One region of the Kitasatospora herbaricolor genome, then DNA from elsewhere that is predicted to be linked to it. Evidence: riboswitches for the same ligand, from Rfam matches in the RefSeq annotation. Region 1 holds a riboswitch; the other holds the start of a gene.
The links. Region 1 has a riboswitch for cyclic di-AMP ahead of J2S46_RS24380 (LysM peptidoglycan-binding domain-containing protein). Riboswitches for the same ligand answer to the same signal wherever they lie in the genome.
Positions count from the first base shown of each region.

Region 2: it holds a riboswitch for cyclic di-AMP, as region 1 does, so the genes downstream of both, J2S46_RS08325 (M23 family metallopeptidase) here and J2S46_RS24380 (LysM peptidoglycan-binding domain-containing protein) in region 1, are expected to answer to the same signal.

Region 1 is NZ_JAUSVA010000002.1:5,480,747-5,490,003, forward strand. It holds gene J2S46_RS24345 (N-6 DNA methylase) at 1-348, shown strand, start outside; gene J2S46_RS24350 (hypothetical protein) at 491-1,180, shown strand; gene J2S46_RS24355 (serine/threonine-protein kinase) at 1,177-3,072, shown strand; gene J2S46_RS24360 (SurA N-terminal domain-containing protein) at 3,375-3,998, shown strand; gene J2S46_RS24365 (nucleoside triphosphate pyrophosphohydrolase) at 4,132-5,142, shown strand; gene J2S46_RS24370 (SDR family NAD(P)-dependent oxidoreductase) at 5,242-5,685, opposite strand; gene J2S46_RS24375 (cytochrome P450 family protein) at 5,833-7,086, shown strand; cyclic di-AMP (ydaO/yuaA leader) riboswitch at 7,316-7,488, shown strand; gene J2S46_RS24380 (LysM peptidoglycan-binding domain-containing protein) at 7,488-8,432, shown strand; gene eno (phosphopyruvate hydratase) at 8,678-9,257, shown strand, end outside.
Region 2 is NZ_JAUSVA010000002.1:1,817,643-1,826,899, forward strand. It holds gene J2S46_RS08300 (alanine racemase) at 1-515, opposite strand, end outside; gene J2S46_RS08305 (sugar kinase) at 761-1,891, shown strand; gene J2S46_RS08310 (IclR family transcriptional regulator) at 1,888-2,640, shown strand; gene J2S46_RS08315 (RidA family protein) at 2,770-3,195, shown strand; gene J2S46_RS08320 (MDR family MFS transporter) at 3,378-5,423, shown strand; gene J2S46_RS08325 (M23 family metallopeptidase) at 5,565-6,629, opposite strand; cyclic di-AMP (ydaO/yuaA leader) riboswitch at 6,633-6,783, opposite strand; gene J2S46_RS08330 (MFS transporter) at 7,114-8,646, shown strand; gene purB (adenylosuccinate lyase) at 8,663-9,257, opposite strand, start outside.

The DNA.
Region 1 (9,257 bases):
GTGCTGCCCGGCGGCCCGCTGGACGGCGTCGCGCTCGGCCGCCAGCTGCACCTGCTGCGGCCCGACCCGGCGCTGATCGACGCCGAGTTCCTGGCCGGCCAGCTGCGCTCCACCGCGCTCACCCGCCGCGCCGCCAGCCACGCCTCCACCACCGCCCGGCTCGACATCCGCCGGGTCGAGCTGCCGAGGCTCCCCCCGGAGCGGCAGCGCGTCCTCGGCGCCGCCTTCGCCCGGATCGCCGCCTTCGACACCGCCCTGCACCGGGCGGCGGCCCTCGGCCGCACCCTCGCCCAGGGCCTGACGGACGGTCTGGCGGACGGCACCCTGGAGCTGCCCGCGGGCGAGTGACGGGCGAGCGGCGGGGGTCCGTGGCATCGGCCGGCGCCGGCGGCGGTGCCGGAACCCCACCGGCGTGTCGGCCCGGAGGGTAGCGTGTGCGGGGGCTCGCACCCACCCCGTGAACCACCGTCACCACCGTTCAGGAGCGCACATGGCAGGGCACTACCCGGGCCAGTTCGGACCGCCGGCCGGCGGTCCCGCACCCGGTGGTGCGGACCAGCGGCCCCCCGGCCGGTTCGGTGCGCCGGGCCGGGTGCTCTGCTGCCTGGCACCGCTGCTGACCGTCGGATTCCTCGGCGTCGTCCCGTCGCTGCTGCTGGCCGTACGGCGCAAGCGGGTGGTCGACGTGATCGGCGCGGTGCTGTTCTGCCTGGTCTTCGTGGTCTTCCTGGTCAGCATCGCGCTCGCCGGGGGCGCCAAGCACGAGAACACCGCCGACACCACCGGCGCTGTCGCCATGGTGCTGCTCTGGCTGGGCGCGCCCCTGCACTACCTGGCGATGGACCGCCGGGCGCTGTGGCCCTCGCCGGTCCTGGCCGTGCCCGCGCCCTACTACCAGCCGGTCCAGCCCGTCCAGAGCGCCTGGTACCCGCCGCCCACCGCACCGCTGCCCGGTGCGCCCCTGCCCACGACCGGTCCGCCCGCGCCGGTGGCCGAGGCCGACCCGTACGCCCTGGTCGCCCGGTACCACGCCCCGGCGGCCACCCCGGCCCCCGCCGCGCCCGTCGCGCCTCTCACCGCCGAGCCGCCGGCCGCGGCGCCCGCCCCGGCCCGTACCGCCGACGACCTCCAGCAGCTCGGCGAGCTGCTGCGCCGGCAGTCCCGCGAAGGCCGGCCGTGACCGGGCCGAGAGTCGTCGGCGGTCGCTACCGGCTCGCGGAGAAGATCGGCCACGGCGGAATGGGCCAGGTCTGGGCGGCGTACGACGAGCGGCTGGACCGCCGGGTCGCCGTCAAGCTGCTGCACACCGACCACCTCCTGCCGGCCGGCACCACCGAGCCGCACCGCCGGAGCCGGGGCGAGGAACTGCGCCGCCGCTTCCTGCGCGAGTGCCGGATCACCGCCGCGCTCGACCACCCCGGCCTGGTCACCGTCTTCGACGCCGGGGAGGACGACGGCGAGCTCCACCTGGTGATGCAGCGCGTCCCCGGGCTGAGCCTGGCCGACCTGATCGCCGAGGAGGCGCCCTTCCCGATCGGGCACGCGACCGCCGTCGCCGCCCAGCTCTGCGCCGCGCTGGCCGTGGTGCACGCCGTCCCGGTGGTGCACCGGGACATCAAGCCCAGCAACGTGATGGTCCGTGAGGACGGCCGGGTGGTGCTGCTCGACCTCGGCATCGCCACCGCGGTGGAGGCCGACGCCACCCGGCTCACCCTCACCGGCGTGCCGATCGGCAGCCCCGCCTACATGGCGCCCGAACAGGCCCTCGCCGCCACCGCCGACGCCCGCAGCGACCTCTACGCCCTCGGCTGCCTGCTGCACGAGATGCTCTGCGGCGAGGAGCCGTTCCGCGCGCCCACCGCCCTCGGGGTGCTGCGCCGCCACGTGGACGAGCCGCCGGTACCGCTGCGCGAGCTGCGCCCCGAGGTGCCCGCCCCGCTGGAGGCGCTGGTCCTTGACCTGCTCGCCAAGCAGCCGGCCGACCGCCCGGCCGACGCCCAGCAGGTCTACGCCCGGCTGCTGCCGATGCTCCCGCCGCCGGCCGGGCCGCAGCCCCAGCCGCCGTACGGTCCGGTGCCCGACCCCACCCGCCCGTTCCGCTACCCGGGGCATCCGCGGCCGGCGCCCGTCCCGGTCGGGCCTCCGACGGCGGTCCCGCCACCCCCGGCGGAGTCCGTGCTCTCCCGGCAGCCGGACCCGGCGGGTCGGCCCGGCGCCGCCTCACCGGGACGCACGAAGCCGCGGCCGCTGATGATGACGGCGTTGCCCGGCGACCCCGCCCGGGGCGCGCACCCCTCGCCGGCCGGCCCGCAGTCGTGGCCGCAGGCCGCGCACGGCCCGGTGGCGCAGCCCCCGGCTGTCGGCGACCTCGCCGCGGCCTGCGCGGACCTGTCCGACCTGGTCGCTGCGAAGCGCCACGCCGAGGTCATCGACCTGGCCGCCCGGCTGCTGCCGCGGGCCCGCGCCGAGCACGGCGACGGCGCGCCGCTGGTCCACACCATCCGGACCATCTACGCCCGGACCCTGCTGCAGGAACGCCGGTTCCGGGACGCGCTGCCCGAGTACCTGCTGCTGGCCGGCACCGCCGAGGGCGGGCCGCACGGGCCGCAGGGCCTGGACCACCGGTACCGGGCGGCCGACTGCCTGGAACAGCTCGGCGAGCCGGCGCGGGCGCTGGCCGAGTACCAGGCACTGCTCGCGGCCCACTCGGCCCGGCTGGACGCCGGCCTCGATTCCGCTCCCGAGCGGGTGCACGACCTGCGCGAGCGGATCGGACTGCTGCTCGCCGCCGCCGGCGACCCGGAGAGCGCCTGGCAGTGGCTGCTCCAGCTGCTGCTCGACCGCGAACGGCTGCTCGGCCCGCACCACCCGGACGTCCGACGCCTGCGGCAGAGCCTCGACCAGCTCCAGCAGCACCGCCGGACGGGGAACCCGCCGGCGGTGCTGCTGGATGTCGCCCCCGGCCGGGTGCCCGCCCCCGGCCAGCCGCCGGCGACCCCGCCGGCCTTCGACCCCCGCTCGGCGGGTTGGCCCACGCCGGCCCCCGGCAACCCGTACGCGACCGGGCGCTGACCGGCCGGACCCGCGACGGGCCGGGTTCGCCCGTTCGGAGCACGGTCCCCGACGGCGGGCACCGGTCGACCTACGCTCGGGGCACGCCCGGCGCTCCGGGCGCATCCGCCCCGCGCGGGTACGCCGACGCGCGCCCAGGTGCGCGAGCGGCCGCCGTGCGCGCCGAGCGCTCCCGCCCGGAGGCCCGCGCGCCGAAGCCGCGCCGACCGTACGCGCTCCGCCCGCTCCGCCCGCACGGTCGGTCAGCACCGCCGGTCCGGGCCCGTCCGCACCCCGCCGCACCCTCTGGGGAGGCTCCCGCCATGAACCGCCTGGCCACCGTCCGTCGCGCGCTCGCCCCCGCCGCCCGGGCGCTGCCCGTGCTCGCGGCCGGCCTCGGCGCGCTGCTGCTCTGCTCCTGCGGCGGGCCCGTGCAGGCGGGCGCCGCGGCGGTGCTGGACGGCGAGCGGATAAGCCTCACGGCGGTGCAGGAGCGGGTGGCCGAGCTGCGCACGGTCACCGCGGCCTCGCCGGGGGACGCCGACGCGGGGGCGGAGGGGCTGGCGCGCCGGGCGGTCACCCAGCTGGTGCTGGACGCCCTGGTGTCCCGGGCGCTGGCCGACCGCGGGCTGAGCGTCGGCGCCGGCGAGGCGGCTGCGGCCCGCGCCGCGGACGAGGTCTGGGCGGGCGGCTCGGCTCGGCTCGAACAGCTGCTGGCCGCCCGGGGCGTCCCCGCGGTCGAGGTCGACCGGTACTACCTGCAGCAGGTGGGCATCCGCCGGCTGGCGGCGGCCCGGGGGCAGGACGCCGGGACGGAGGCCGGGGACACCGAGGTCCGGCGGGCACTGGCCGAGGCGGCGGCCGCCCTGCACGTCCGGGTCAATCCCCGGTACGGCAGCTGGGACGCGCAGCGGGTCGTCCTCGCACCGGACCGGCCCGACCGCTGAGCCCGACCCGCCGACCCGCCGACCCTTGACCCGCCGACCCGCCGAGGCCGCCGCCCGCCGGGCCCGGGGCGCCCGCCGTCCACCGCTCGGCGGCGGTGCCCGGGGCCCGCCCGCGGACCGGTAGGTTCGGAGGGTGACCACGTCTACGGCAGCCCCGAAGCTGATCCTGCTCACCACCACCCACCGGGTCGCCCCCGGTCTGATGTCCTGGCCGGCCTGGGAGGCCCTGCGCGGCGCGGACCTGGTGCTGGCGGCGGACCCGGAGCACCCGCAGCTGGCGGCCGTCCGGCAGGCGGGGGTCCAGGTGGAGATCGTCGAGCGCGGCACCGCCCCGGCGCTGGCCCGCCGGCTGTCCGCCGGGTCCGAGCGGGTCACCGTCTGGCTGGGCAGCCCGGACGGCGACCCGGGCCTGACGGACGCCCTCGCCCGCCTCGCGGTCGAGGAGGCCGGGGCGGTGCCCGAGATCGAGCTGCTGCCCGGGTCGTACGACCTGCCCGGCGCGCGGCTGCTCGACCTGGCCTCGGTGATGGACCGGCTGCGGTCGCCCGGCGGCTGCCCGTGGGACGCCGAGCAGACCCACGCCTCCCTGGTGAAGTATCTGGTGGAGGAGGCCTTCGAGCTGGTCGAGGCGATCGAGGAGGGTGACCGCGAGACGCTCCGCGAGGAGCTGGGGGACGTCCTGCTGCAGGTGTTCTTCCACTCCCGGATCGCCGAGGAGCACCCCGAGGACCCGTTCTCGATCGACGACGTGGCGGGCGACATCGTCGAGAAGCTGATGTACCGCCACCCGCACGTCTTCGGCGACGTCGAGGCGGAGGGGACGGCCGCGGTCGAGGCGAACTGGGAGCAGCTGAAGGCGGCCGAGAAGCAGCGCGAGTCCGTCCTGGACGGCGTGCCGGCCGGCCTGCCGGCGCTGGCGTACGCGGCGAAGCTGGTCTCCCGGGTGCGGCGTGCGGGCTTCACCGCCGTGCCGGACGCCCCGTACGAGCTGCCGGCGGAGCTGACCGCGGAGTCGGCGGGCCGGCTGCTGCTCGCGGTGGCGCAGCGGGCGCACGACGCCGGCGTGGACGTGGACGCGGCGCTCCGGGCGAGTGCCCGCGGCTACCGCCGGGAGGTCCGGGCGGCGGAGGGCCTGACGGACTGAACCGGGCGGACTGACACCGGCGGCCCCGGCGCGCGGCGGCACGGGCGCGGGTAGCCGGCCGCACGCGGTGCGGCCGGTCGGGATGGGGCGGGGCCGGCCTCAGCCGCGCTCGGTGCCCGCGGCGGTGCCGGTGAGCGCCTGGTCGTCCGCGGCCCGGCGCTGCGGCGGGATGACCTCGCTGATCGCCTCGCCGACGAGGGCGAGCAGTTCGGCGAGCCGGTCGAGGTGGTCGGGCAGCTCGGCCAGCGAGACGATCCGCTCGCCGTCGGGCCCGGCCACGCAGAACAGGTCGATCGGGCCGAGGTGCTTCTCCGCGGTGTCGACCAGGGCGGCCACGTCGCTGGGGCGGTGGATGTCGCCGCACACCCCGACCACCGGGCAGCCCGGGCGGTCGAGTTCGGCGGCGAGGTCCTCGGCCCGGTTGGGGTGCTGGTCGGCGATGAGCACCCCGGCGGCGCCGGCGGCCGTGAACCGGCGGGCCAGGTCGGCGCCCGAACCGCCGTCCAGTACCGCGATGACCACCACTGCCCCGGCTACCCGCATGGGTGCGCTCCTCCCTGTGGGCGACACCGCACCGGCGCCCACCAAAGACATGTCGGAGGATCCTAGGCACGTCACGACCCTCCGCAACAGGGATTACCCATCAGGTGACCAGGCTCACGCCTGCCGGCCACCGGATACGGTCAGGACATGCCGGATCAGCCGAACCCCGCCCAGCCTCCCCTCTTCACGTGGGAGTTCGCCGCCGACCCCTACCCCGCGTACGCGTGGCTGCGCGAGCACTCCCCGGTGCACCGCACCACGCTGCCGAGCGGGGTGGACGCCTGGCTGGTCACCCGGTACGCGGACGCCCGGCAGGCGCTGGCCGACGGCCGGCTCTCGAAGAACCCGGCGCACCACAGCGAGCAGGCGCACCGCACCGGGCGGGTGGGGATCCCGGGCGAGCGCAGCGCCGACCTGATGACGCACCTGCTGAACATCGACCCGCCGGACCACACCAGGCTGCGGCGGCTGGTGTCGAAGGCGTTCACGCCGCGCCGGGTGGCGGAGTTCGAGCCGCGGGTGCAGCAGCTGACCGACCGGCTGATCGACTCCTTCGCCGGGCGCGGCTCGGCCGACCTGATCCACGAGTTCGCCTTCCCGCTCCCCATCTACGCGATCTGCGACCTGCTCGGCGTCCCGCCGCAGGACCAGGACGACTTCCGCGACTGGGCGGGCATGATGATCCGGCACGGCGGCGGTCCGCGCGGCGGGGTGGCCCGCGCGGTGAAGCGGATGCGCTCCTACCTGCTGGAGCTGATCCACCGCAAGCGGGCCGACCTGGGCGACGACCTGATCTCCGGGCTGATCCGGGCCAGTGACCACGGTGAGCACCTCACCGAGAACGAGGCCGCCGCGATGGCCTTCATCCTGCTGTTCGCGGGCTTCGAGACCACGGTCAACCTGATCGGCAACGGCCTGTACGCCCTGCTGCGCCACCCCGGGCAGCGGGCCCTGCTGCAGGACTCGGTGGCGGCGGGGGAGACCGGGCTGCTGGCCACGGCGGTGGAGGAACTGCTGCGCTACGACGGTCCGGTGGAGCTGGCCACCTGGCGGTTCGCGACCCACCCGCTGACGATCGGCGGGGTGGACATCCCGGTCGGCGACCCGGTGCTGGTGGTGCTGGCGGCGGCGGACCGCGATCCGGCGCGTTTCGCGGACGAGAACACCCTCGACATCGCCCGGAAGGACAATCCGCATCTCGGTTTCGGCCACGGGATCCACTACTGCATCGGCGCACCGCTGGCCCGGCTGGAAGGCCAGGCCGCGCTGGCCACGCTGCTCACCCGGCTGCCTGATCTGCGGCTTGCGGCGGAACCGGAGGAACTTCGCTGGCGTGGTGGGCTGATCATGCGTGGGCTTCGTGAACTCCCGGTCGAATTCACTCCGGCGAAGGCGCTCTGACCGGCCGGGAAACGCTGACGGCGTGTCGGACAGGATCGCTCACGGACGCTCAGAACACGCATCAATACGGACAAATGGGCGTGGTTTGTGAACGATCCGCCGACTGTCGTAATTTCCGTGTGATGTATGCGATATGAGCTTGTGATTGATGTGAGGATCTGTCTACTCTCCCTGGTGTTCGCAGCTGCGAACACCCGTGCGCGGAACGCCGAGTCCTGCCCGCCGCGCGTCCGGGAAACCGACCAGACCCTTGGGCAGGGGCGGGGGACCCAGGATTTTCTGCCGTTCCCCACGGCTTGGGGTGAAGCCGCATCAGGTGGAAGAAGGATTCCGCCCGAGGCGGCCGGGCCACCTCCCGGTCCGAACCCGACAGCTCACCTCGCAGGCGTGCGGAGAGGGACATGTCCATGCTGTTCGTTGGTAACGGTCGTCACCGTCGTCGTACCCAGGCCGAGAAGGCGATCGCCGTGGCGGGCGTCGCCGGGGTCGGACTCGCGATGCCGCTCCTCGCCGCCACCGGCGCCCACGCGGCCCCCGTGTCCGTCTGGGACAAGGTCGCCCAGTGCGAGAGCGGCGGGAACTGGAGCATCAACACCGGCAACGGGTACTACGGCGGACTCCAGTTCAGCCAGAGCACCTGGAAGGCCTACGGCGGCGGCCAGTACGCCCCGCAGGCGCACAAGGCCAGCAAGGGCCAGCAGATCGCCGTCGCGGAGAAGGTCCTCTCCTCGCAGGGCCCGGGTGCCTGGCCGGTCTGCTCGGTCAAGGCCGGCCTGACGAAGGGCGGCGCCTCCGCCCAGGTCGACACCGCCGACGCCACCACGCAGAGCGCCTCGCAGGACGCCGGCACCCGGAGCGTGCAGCCCGCTCCCGCCGCCAAGCCCGCCAAGCCGGCGCAGTCGAAGCCGGCCCGGGCCACCCGGGCGAAGGTCTCGACGGACGGCCAGGGCTCCCCGTCCGGCCGCGGCGAGGCCCAGGACCCGGACTTCTCCGGCCGCACCGGCTGGGACGCGGCCAACAAGGTCTTCTGGTACCAGGTGGACGGCGGCTGGCACTGGACGAGCCACCAGGACGTCTACGACCGCCACGCCGACGACGACACGCCGCAGGCCCGTACCGCCGCCGCGGCCGCCCCCGCGGCCGAGGCCGCTCCCGCCGCGCCGGTCACCCCCGCCGCCGCGACGACCGGCCGGGCCTACACCGTCCAGCCCGGCGACACCCTCGGCGGGATCGCCGGCAGCCAGGGCGTGGCCGGCGGCTGGGGCGCGCTGTACGACGGCAACCGCACCGTGGTGGGCGGCGACCCGGACCTCATCCTGCCGGGCCAGGTCCTGAACCTCGGCTGAGCACGGCGCGCGGGGCCGTGCCGTCCGGTACGGCCCCCTTCGCCCCCTTTCGCCCCGCTCCGGGTGCATCCCGTGGGGCATCCAGGTGAACTACCGGCGGGTAGCCGGGCCACACGCTGAGACGGGACCGAGGTCGACGTGGCCGGGAGAGCCCGTGCGGTTAGGCTCTGGTCGTAACGACTCCGCAATCGTCCGCCGGACTCCACAACGGTCCGCGGATACCTGCTTCCGCTAGGAGATGCCTCGTGCCGTCCATTGATGTCGTCGTAGCCCGTGAGATTCTCGACTCGCGTGGCAACCCCACGGTCGAGGTCGAGGTCGGCCTCGACGACGGCAGCACCGGCCGTGCCGCTGTCCCGTCCGGCGCCTCCACCGGTGCCTTCGAGGCGCTCGAACTGCGCGACGGCGACAAGAACCGCTACTTCGGCAAGGGCGTGGAGAAGGCCGTCCTGGCCGTCATCGAGCAGATCGGCCCGGAGCTCGTCGGCTACGACGCCACCGAGCAGCGCCTGATCGACCAGGCCATGCTCGACCTGGACGCCACCCCGGACAAGTCCTCGCTCGGCGCCAACGCCATCCTCGGCGTCTCGCTCGCCGTGGCGCACGCCGCCTCCGAGGCCTCGGACCTGCCGCTGTTCCGCTACCTCGGCGGTCCCAACGCGCACGTCCTGCCCGTCCCGATGATGAACATCCTCAACGGCGGCTCGCACGCGGACTCCAACGTCGACATCCAGGAGTTCATGATCGCTCCGATCGGCGCGGAGTCCTTCTCCGAGGCCGTCCGCTGGGGCGTCGAGGTCTACCACACGCTCAAGGGCGTGCTGA
Region 2 (9,257 bases), 3.7 Mb from region 1:
CTGTCGGCGCTGTCGACCCAGGAGGTGAAGGCGAAGCCGGGGTCGGTGTCGAGTTCGGCGGCGAGCCAGCCGAGTCCCGCCGGGTCGAGCAGGGTGTTGGCGAGCTGGATCCGGTCGACGCCGAAGGCACGGGCGACCCGCAGCTGCGGGAGGTTGGCCAGGGTGATGCCGTGGCTGCCTGCCTCGATCTGGGCCTGCCAGAGGGCGGGGGCCATGGTGGTCTTGCCGTGCGGGGCGAGCGCGACGCCGGCCTCGGCGCACCAGCGGGCCATGGTGGTGAGGTTGTGGTCGAGGGCGCCGGCGTCGAGGGTGAGCAGCGGGGTGCCGAGGTCGGCGAGGGCGGGCCGGCCGGCGAGGTACTCGCGGACGGTCAGGCCCCGGGCGGCGGCCGGCAGTGCCTTGAACCGCCAGTCGAGGGTCTCCTCGGCGAGGGCGGCGACCTCGGCGGCGGCGATGCCGGGCCCGGTGCTGCTGCTCGCGTACGTGGTTCCGCTGCTTGCCTGCGTGTGATTCACCCTGTGCCTCCGGTTGTTCCTCGGTCCCGGCTCGGGCGGCGAGGTTGCAACATGTGCAACGACTATTGCATATGTTGATGAGACGGTTCTAGCATCGGCGCGGAACACCGGTCAACGGATCACCGGGCGGCGAGGCCCCTGGCCTCGGAAGACCGGGCCACGGGCCACGGGGCACCGGGCCACGGGGCACCGGTCGGCGAAGCACCGGTCACGGGTCGACGGCATGACATGAGGGAGCGCACCAGATGGCAGGTCAGGACACCGCGGCCACCGTGGACCCGGAGGCCGCCGACGGCCTCCCGGAGGCGGTGTGCCTGGGGGAGTCGATGGCCGTGCTGCTGCCCGAACGGCCGGGCCCGCTGGAGAGCGTCGAGGGCTTCCGGGTCTCGCTCGGTGGCGCCGAGTCGAACGTGGCGGGCGCGCTCTCGGCGCTGGGCGTGCGCAGCGGCTGGATCAGCCGGGTCGGCGACGACGGGTTCGGCCGGCGGCTGACGGCCGGGGTGGCCGCCCGCGGCGTGGACGTCTCGGCGGTCGTGGTCGACCCCACCCGCCCCACCGGGATCTACCTCAAGGAGGTCGGCGGCTCCACCGGCGAGCCGTACGACCTCGGCAGCGGACGCAGCCGGCTGCACTACTACCGGGCCGGCTCGGCCGCCGCCGCCCTCTCCCCCGACCTGCTCGCGGAGCCGGCGGCGGCCCGGCTGCTGGCCGGCGCCCGGCTGCTGCACCTGTCCGGGATCACCGCGGCGCTCTCCGACGGCTGCCTGGAACTGGTCCGGGCGCTGCTGGTCCGCCCGCGCCCGGCGGTCACCCGCGACCTGCTGGTCAGCTTCGACCTGAACTGGCGTCCGGCGCTGTGGCACGGCCGCGACCCGGCCGTGCTCCCGGCCCTGATGGACGCCGCCGACGTCCTGCTGCTCGGCGCCGACGAGGCCGAGGCCGTCCTCGGGACCGGTGACCCGCAGGCGCTGCGCGCCCGCTTCCCCTCCCCCGCCACCGTGGTGGTCAAGGACGCCGACCGGCTGGTGACCGCCGTCGGCCGGGACGGCACGGCGGTCGGCGAGGCCGCGCTGACCGTGGAGGTGGTCGAGGCGACCGGTGCCGGCGACGCCTTCGCCGCCGGCTACCTGGCCGGCACCCTGCGCGGCCTGGACCAGCGCCGCCGCCTGCGGCTGGGCCACCTCAGCGCCGCCTGCGCCCTGACCGCACCCGGCGACCAGGCCGAGCTGCCCGCGCGCGAGGTGGTCGCGGCCCTGCTGGACGCCTCGGCCGGGGACTGGGCCGCGACCCGGGTCTCGGCGGATGGCATCGTGTCCCCGGTACTTCCCGCGCTCCCGTCCCGGCAGGGCGCGTCCCCCGTGGTTGGAGCGAGATGAGCCAGACCGTCACCCGTGCCCTGCGCCTGCTCGCCGAGCTCGGCGAGGGTGAGCGCTCCCTCGACCAGCTGGCCGAGCTGCTCGGCGTGCACAAGACCACCGCGCTGCGCCTGCTGCAGAGCCTTGAGGAGGAGCGTTTCGTCTACCGCGACGCGGCGTACCGCTACCACCTGGGCGCCGGCCTGTTCGCGCTCTCCAGCCTGGCGCTGGAGCAGCGCGGGGTGCGCCGGGCGGCGGCACCGCACCTGGCGGCGCTGAACTCGGCGACCGGCCAGACGGTCCACCTGGCCGCGTACGAGGGCGGCGAGGTGGTCTACATCGACAAGTACGACTCCCGGCACCCGGTGCGGATGTACTCGCGGATCGGCCTGCGGGCGGCGCTGCACTGCGCGGCGGTCGCCAAGGTGCTGCTCGCGGACCTGCCGGTGGCCGAGCGCCGCCGGGTGGTGGCGGGCATCGACTTCACCCCGTACACCGCCAACACGCTGACCACGCCCGAGGCACTGCTGGCCGAGCTGGACACCGTCGCGGCCCGCGGCTGGGCGCAGGACCACGCCGAGCACGAGTCCTTCATCAACTGTGTGGCGGCGCCGGTCCGGGACGCCACCGGCCGGGTGGTGGCGGCCGCCTCGATCTCGGTGCCCGACGTGGTGCTCCCGTACGAGCGGGTGCTGGAACTGCTGCCCCAGCTGCTGGCCACGGCCCGGGCGGTCTCCGCCGACTGCGGGCTGCCGCCGGGCACCGCCTGACCCGGCCTCACCCGACCGACCAGCCTCACCCGGCCAACCGGCCGCCCCCCCACCCACACCCGTCCGCGCCGCGCCGCCCGCACGACCCGGCGCCGCACCAGCCCCGACCGACCGAGGAACCCCCCGAAGATGAGCGAGCACCCCACCATGAGCGACAAGGTCGAGATCCGTACCGACGGCGCCCCCGCCCCGGCCTGGATGTTCTCCCAGGGCGTCCGCAAGGGCCCGATCCTCCAGGTGTCCGGCCAGGGCCCGCAGGACCCGGCGACCGCCGAGTACCTCTTCCCCGGCGACGTGAAGGCGCAGACCCGGCGGACGCTGGAGAACGTCAAGGCCATCGTCGAGGCCGGCGGCGCGACCGTCGAGGACGTGGTGATGTTCCGCGTCTACCTCACCAAGCGCTCCGACTTCGCGCTGATGAACGAGGTGTACGCCGAGTTCATCGACGAGAACATCAAGCCGGGCGGCGTGAAGCCCTGCCGCACGACGATCTTCTGCGAGCTGCCGCAGGAGCCGATGCTGGTGGAGATCGACGCCCAGGCCGTGATCGGCTGACGGACGGCGGGACGCCGCGGCCGGGCCCCGGACGGCAGGACCGTCCGGGGCCGCGCCGCGCCCGCCGCCCCGCCCGTCCCGGCCGGTGGCGCCGCCGGCCACCCGGACGCCCGCTCCGGTGGCGGGCCCGCCGCACCGCGCCAAAGCTGGGTTGACCTGCTCCCCGCCCAGGAGGCCCGGCCATGTCCGACACCACCGTGACCGAGGCCGTGCCCGCGCCGCCCTCTCCACCCTCGCTGAGCCGGCGCCAGACGAACGTCGTCTTCCTGACCATCGTGCTCGGCATGCTGATGGCCGCCCTCGACCAGACCATCGTCTCCACCGCGCTGCCCACCATCGTGGCGGACCTCGGCGGCGGCGGTCACATGGCCTGGGTGGTGACGGCCTACCTGCTGGCCGAGACCGTCGCCACGGTGCTGGTCGGCAAGTTCGGCGACCTGTTCGGCCGCAAGATCGTCTTCCAGGTGAGCGCGGTGATCTTCATCGCGGGCTCGGTGGTCTCCGGCGCGGCCAACGGCATGGCGGTGCTGATCATCGGCCGGGCGGTGCAGGGCGTGGGCGGCGGCGGGCTGATGGTCACCGCGATGGCGCTGATCGCGGACGTCATCCCGCTGCGCGAACGCGGGAAGTACCAGGGCGCGCTGGGTGCCGTCTTCGGCGTCACCACGGTGGTCGGCCCGACCCTGGGCGGGCTGTTCACCGACCACGCCTCCTGGCGCTGGTGCTTCTACGTCAACATCCCGATCGCCGCGGTGATGATCGTGATGGCCGCCCGGACGATCCCCTCGGTCCGCGCCGCCGTCCGCCCGGTCATCGACTACCTCGGCATCGTGCTGATCGCGCTCGGCGCCAGCGGCCTGGTGCTCGGCCTGGAGTGGGGCGGCAACGAGTACGCCTGGAGCTCGCCCGTGATCATCGGGCTGTTCACCGGCTCGGTGCTGCTGCTGGTGGCCTTCGTCCTGGTGGAACTGCGGGCCCCGGAGCCGATGCTGCCGATGCACCTCTTCCGCAACTCGGTCTTCACGGTCTGCTCGGTGCTCAGCTTCATCGTCGGGTTCGCGATGCTCGGCGCGATGACCTACCTGCCGACGTACCTGCAGTTCGTCGACGGCGTCTCGGCCACCGGCTCGGGGGTGCGCACCCTGCCGATGGTGGTGGGCCTGCTCGGCATGTCGGTGCTCTCGGGCGTGGTGGTGAGCCGCACCGGCCGCTACCGGATCTTCCCGATCCTCGGCACCGCCGTGATGGCGCTGGGCCTGTACCTGATGTCGACGATGGGTCCGGACACCGGCGTCTGGCTGGAGTCCCTGTACATGTTCGTCCTGGGGCTCGGCATCGGTCTGGCCATGCAGGTGCTGACCATCGCCGTCCAGAACACCGTCCCGTACCACGAGCTGGGCACCGCGACCTCCGGCGTCACCTTCTTCCGGACGCTCGGCAGCTCCTTCGGCACGGCGGTGTTCGGCACCCTCTTCACCAACCAGCTGGGCCCCAACCTGGAGGAGGCCTTCGCGCAGTCCCCCGGCGTGCCGCCGGCCGCGGTGCAGAGCCCGCAGGCGCTGCGGGAGCTGCCCGCCGACGTGGCCCAGCCGTTCGTCCAGGCCTACGCCGACACCATCAACTACGTCTTCCAGTGGGTGGTGCCGGTCGCCCTGGTGGGCTTCGTGGTGGCCTGGTTCCTGAAGGAGGTGCCGCTGCGGGACAGCGCCCGGGCCGGCGCCTCCGACATGGGCGAGGCCTTCGGCGCACCGGACAGCGGGGACGCCGACCGGCAGCTGGAGCGGGCGCTCGCCAACCTGCTGCGCAAGGCCAAGGGACGGCCGGAGATCGGGCGCCGGCTGCTGGCCGACTCGGGCAGCACGGTCGGCCCGGACCAGGCCTGGATGCTCGGTCAGATCTACTGGCGCACCAAGCTCCAGGGCGGAGCCACCCTGCTGGCCATCGCGACCGCGCACCACATGCCGGAGGAGGTCGTCCGGCCCGCGGCCGAGCGGACCCTGCGCGCGGGCCTCGCCGAGAGCGAGCACGGGGTGCTGGCGCTCACCCCCCGGGGCGAGCGCGAGGTCGAGCGCCTCGCCGAGGCCTGGCGACACTGGATCGACCGGCACCTGGACGACTGGGACGTCACCGACCCCGCCGACCGGGCCCGGCTCGACCGCGCGGTCGAGGCCATCGCGACCAGACTGTACGAGGACGACCAGGTGCACCGGGAGAGCGTGCCGGCCTGACCGGAGGAAAGGTGCCGCCGGAAATCCCCCCCCCCCGAGGAAACGCGAACTGGCCGGGCCCGCAGCGATGAGCGTTCGCTGCCGGCCCGGCCGGTGTTCAACTACCGCGGCGCATCAGGCCGCGAGGGTTCGTACCCGGTGTCAGATGCTGACGCCGTGCGCACGGAGGTAGGCGATCGGGTCGATGTCCGAGCCGTACTCCGAGCCGGTGCGGATCTCGAAGTGCAGGTGCGGGCCGGTCACGTTGCCGGTCGCGCCGGAGAGACCGATCTGCTGGCCGACGGTCACGGTCTGGCCGACCTTGACGCCGATCGAGGAGAGGTGGGCGTACTGGGCGTACTTGCCGTCCGCCAGCTTGATCTCGACCTCGTTGCCGTAGGCGCCGCCCGGGCCCGCCTTGACGACGGTGCCGGCCGCGACGGCCTTCAGCGGGGTGCCGGTGGCGGCGACGAAGTCGGCACCGGTGTGGTGGCCGCTGGACCACATGGAGCCGGCCACGCCGTAGGCGGTGCCGAGGCGGGCGCCGGCGATCGGCGCGGTGTAGCCGGAGGTGCTGGCGGCCGCGGCCGGGGCCGGGGTGACGGCCGGCTTCGGCGCGGTGGTGGCGGCGGGCTTGGGAGCCTCGACCGGCTTCGGGGCCTGAGTGGCCTTCGGGGCCTCGGCGACCTTGGGCGCCTGAGTGGCCTTCGGGGCCTGAGTGACCTTCGGGGCCGGGGTGGCCTTCTTGGCCGGCGCGGAGTCGGAGGAGGTCTTCGGGGCCGGGGCGGCGGCGGGCGCCTGGGCGGCGGCCTTGCCGACCACGAGCTGCTGACCCGGGTAGATCAGGTTCGGGTTGGCGCCGACGACCGAGCGGTTGGTCTCGTACAGCGCGTGCCACCCGCCGTCGACGTTCTTCGCCGCGGCGATCTTCGACAGGGTGTCACCGCCGACCACCTTGTAGGTCTCGTCGACGGCGGCGGCCGGCGCGGCGGCCGGGGCCGCGGCGGGGGCGGTCTCGACGGCGGCGGCCTTGACGGCCACGGCGTCGGCGCTGGTGGCACCGGTCCAGGTGGTGGACTGCGACTTGGCGGCCGGGACCTCGTGCGCCGAGGCGCTGACGGCGGTCACCAGGGGAAGGGCGAGAACCGCGCCGGTCACACCGGTGGCGATGCCGATCCGGGCGAGACGGGGCAGACGGTTACGACGGTGCTTTGCCTGTGCGGGCATGGGGTATTTCCTCTCCGACGCCTGCGAGGTGAGCTGTCGGGTTCGGGCTGGAGTTGCCCGGCCGCAAGCGCGGCTTCACCCCAAGCCGTCCCGGCTGACGGGACGGCGACTTACCTGTGGGTCCCCCACTCCTGCCGTACAGAGTTCGTTCGAAGCCCCCGGGCAGCGGCAGGACTAGGCGTTCCACCCGGCGGGCCCACCCGGACATTGGCCGGGCGGTCGCTGAAGCAAAGCCCATCGGCCCGGGTTAATCAATGTCGATCACATTCACCTCCGGAAATTCACAAAAATCCCAGGGAATTCAGTGACTCTCCGAATGATCGACTGTGCAGTACGTGCACAATCCAATCGCGCTGAGCGACCGTCCGACCCCCCTGCGCCGACATTCTCGGCCCTGCGTCCACCACCGCACACGCTCAGCCACCACCCGGACGCGCCGCCGGTGACCCTTGTCACGTAGGCCCCCCGGGCGCAGGATCGAGCCGTGGAAACCGACGCCGCCGGCGCACTCAGGATCGGCACCCCGCAGGGGCGCTGGGTGGTGCTGGCCACGGTGCTCGGCTCCAGCATGGCCATGCTGGACGGCACCGTCGTCAACGTCGCCCTGCCGCGGATCGGCGAGGACCTCGGCGCCTCCTTGGCCGCCCTGCAATGGACTCTGAACGCCTATCTGCTCACCCTGGCCGGGCTGATCCTGCTCGGCGGGGCGCTCGGCGACCGGTACGGCCGGCGCCGGGTCTTCCTGATCGGCGTCTGCTGGTTCGCCGTCGCCTCCGCCGTCTGCGCGGCCGCCCCGAACGTCGGGGTGCTGATCGCGGCCCGCGCCCTGCAGGGCATCGGCGGCGCGCTGCTCACCCCCGGATCCCTGGCGATGCTGCAGGCGACCTTCCGGCCCGACGACCGCTCGGCGGCGGTCGGCCTCTGGTCCGGCCTCGGCGGGGTCGCCGCGGCGGTCGGCCCCTTCCTGGGCGGCTGGCTGGTGGACGGCCCGGGCTGGCGCTGGATCTTCCTGCTGAACGTGCCGTTGGCCGCCGTGGTGCTCGCCGTCTCGCTGCGGCACGTACCGGAGAGCCGGGACGAGAGCGCCACCGGCAGCTTCGACATCGCGGGGGCGGTGCTGGCCGCGCTCGCCCTCGGCGGGGTGACCTACGCGCTGACGGCCGCCGGCGAAGGGCTCTCCCCCGCGGTCTGGCTCTCCGGCGCCGCCGGGCTGCTGCTCGGCGCGGTGTTCATCGCCGTCGAACGGCGCACCGCGTCCCCGATGCTGCCGCTGGAGCTGTTCTCCTCACGCCTGTTCACCGCGGTGAACCTGGTCACCCTCTGCGTGTACGCGGCCTTCAGCGGCGTGTTCTTCCTGCTGGTGGTGCAGCTCCAGACGGTCTCCGGCTTCACCCCGCTGACCTCCGGGCTCGCCCTGCTGCCGATCACAGTGCTGATGCTGGCGCTGTCCGCCCGGGCCGGTCGGCTCGGCAAGCGGATCGGCCCCCGGCTGCCGCTGTTCCTCGGGCCGCTGATCTGCGCGACGGGCGTGCTGCTGATGCTGCGGATCGGCCCGGACGCCTCCTACTGGACGGAGGTGCTGCCGGCCACCACCGTGATGGGCTGCGGGATGGTCCTGCTGGTGGCGCCGCTCACCGCGACGGTGCTGGCCGCGGTGGAGGTGCGCCGGGCCGGGATCGCCAGCGGCGTCAACAACGCGGCGGCCCGGGCGGCCGGCCTGCTCGCGGTCGCGGCGCTGCCCGCGCTGTCCGGGCTGAGCGGCGACGCCTACCAGGTGCCGGACTCGGTGGACGCGGCCTTCCGGACCTCGATGCTGATCTGCGCCGGACTGCTGGTCACCGGCGGCCTGCTCGCGCTGGCCACCGTCCGCGGCAACGTGCTGGCCCCCGAGGACCACCCGGTCGCCGAGCCGGACGCGGCCTGGTCCTGCGGCGCCTGCGGACCGCCGATCGATCCGGGGCACGAGCGCCCCGGAACGCCTCGGGGCCCTGCCGCGGGGAACGCGACAGGGCCCTGAGAAAACTGACGACAGGTCAGAGAATGTCACCGGGCGCGTACTTGGCGGCCTCCGGGTGGGCGGCCGCGACCGCCTCGATCCGGCGGACGACCTCGGCGACCTGCGCCCCGGCCGCACCGGTGAAGGAGATCCGGTCGGCGAGCAGCGCGTCCAGCTCGGCGCGGCCGAGCGGCATCCGCTCGTCGGCGGCCAGCCGGTCCAGCAGCTCGTTCTCCCGGGCGCCGGCCCGCATCGCCAGCGCGGACGCGACGGCGTGCTCCTTGATGACCTCGTGCCCGGTCTCCCGGCCGACGCCCGCGCGCACCGCGCCCATCAGCACCTTGGTGGTGGCGAGGAACGGCAGGTAGCGGTCCAGCTCGGCCTCGATCACGGCCGGGAAGGCGCCGAACTCGTCGAGGACGGTCAGGAAGGTCTCCAGCAGGCCGTCGAAGGCGAAGAAGGCGTCCGGCAGCGCGACCCGGCGCACCACCGAGCAGGAGACGTCGCCCTCGTTCCACTGGTCGCCGCCGAGCTCGGCGGTCATCGAGGCGTACCCGCGCAGGATGACGGCCAGGCCGTTGACGCGCTCGCAGGAGCGGGTGTTCATCTTGTGCGGCATCGCGGAGGAGCCG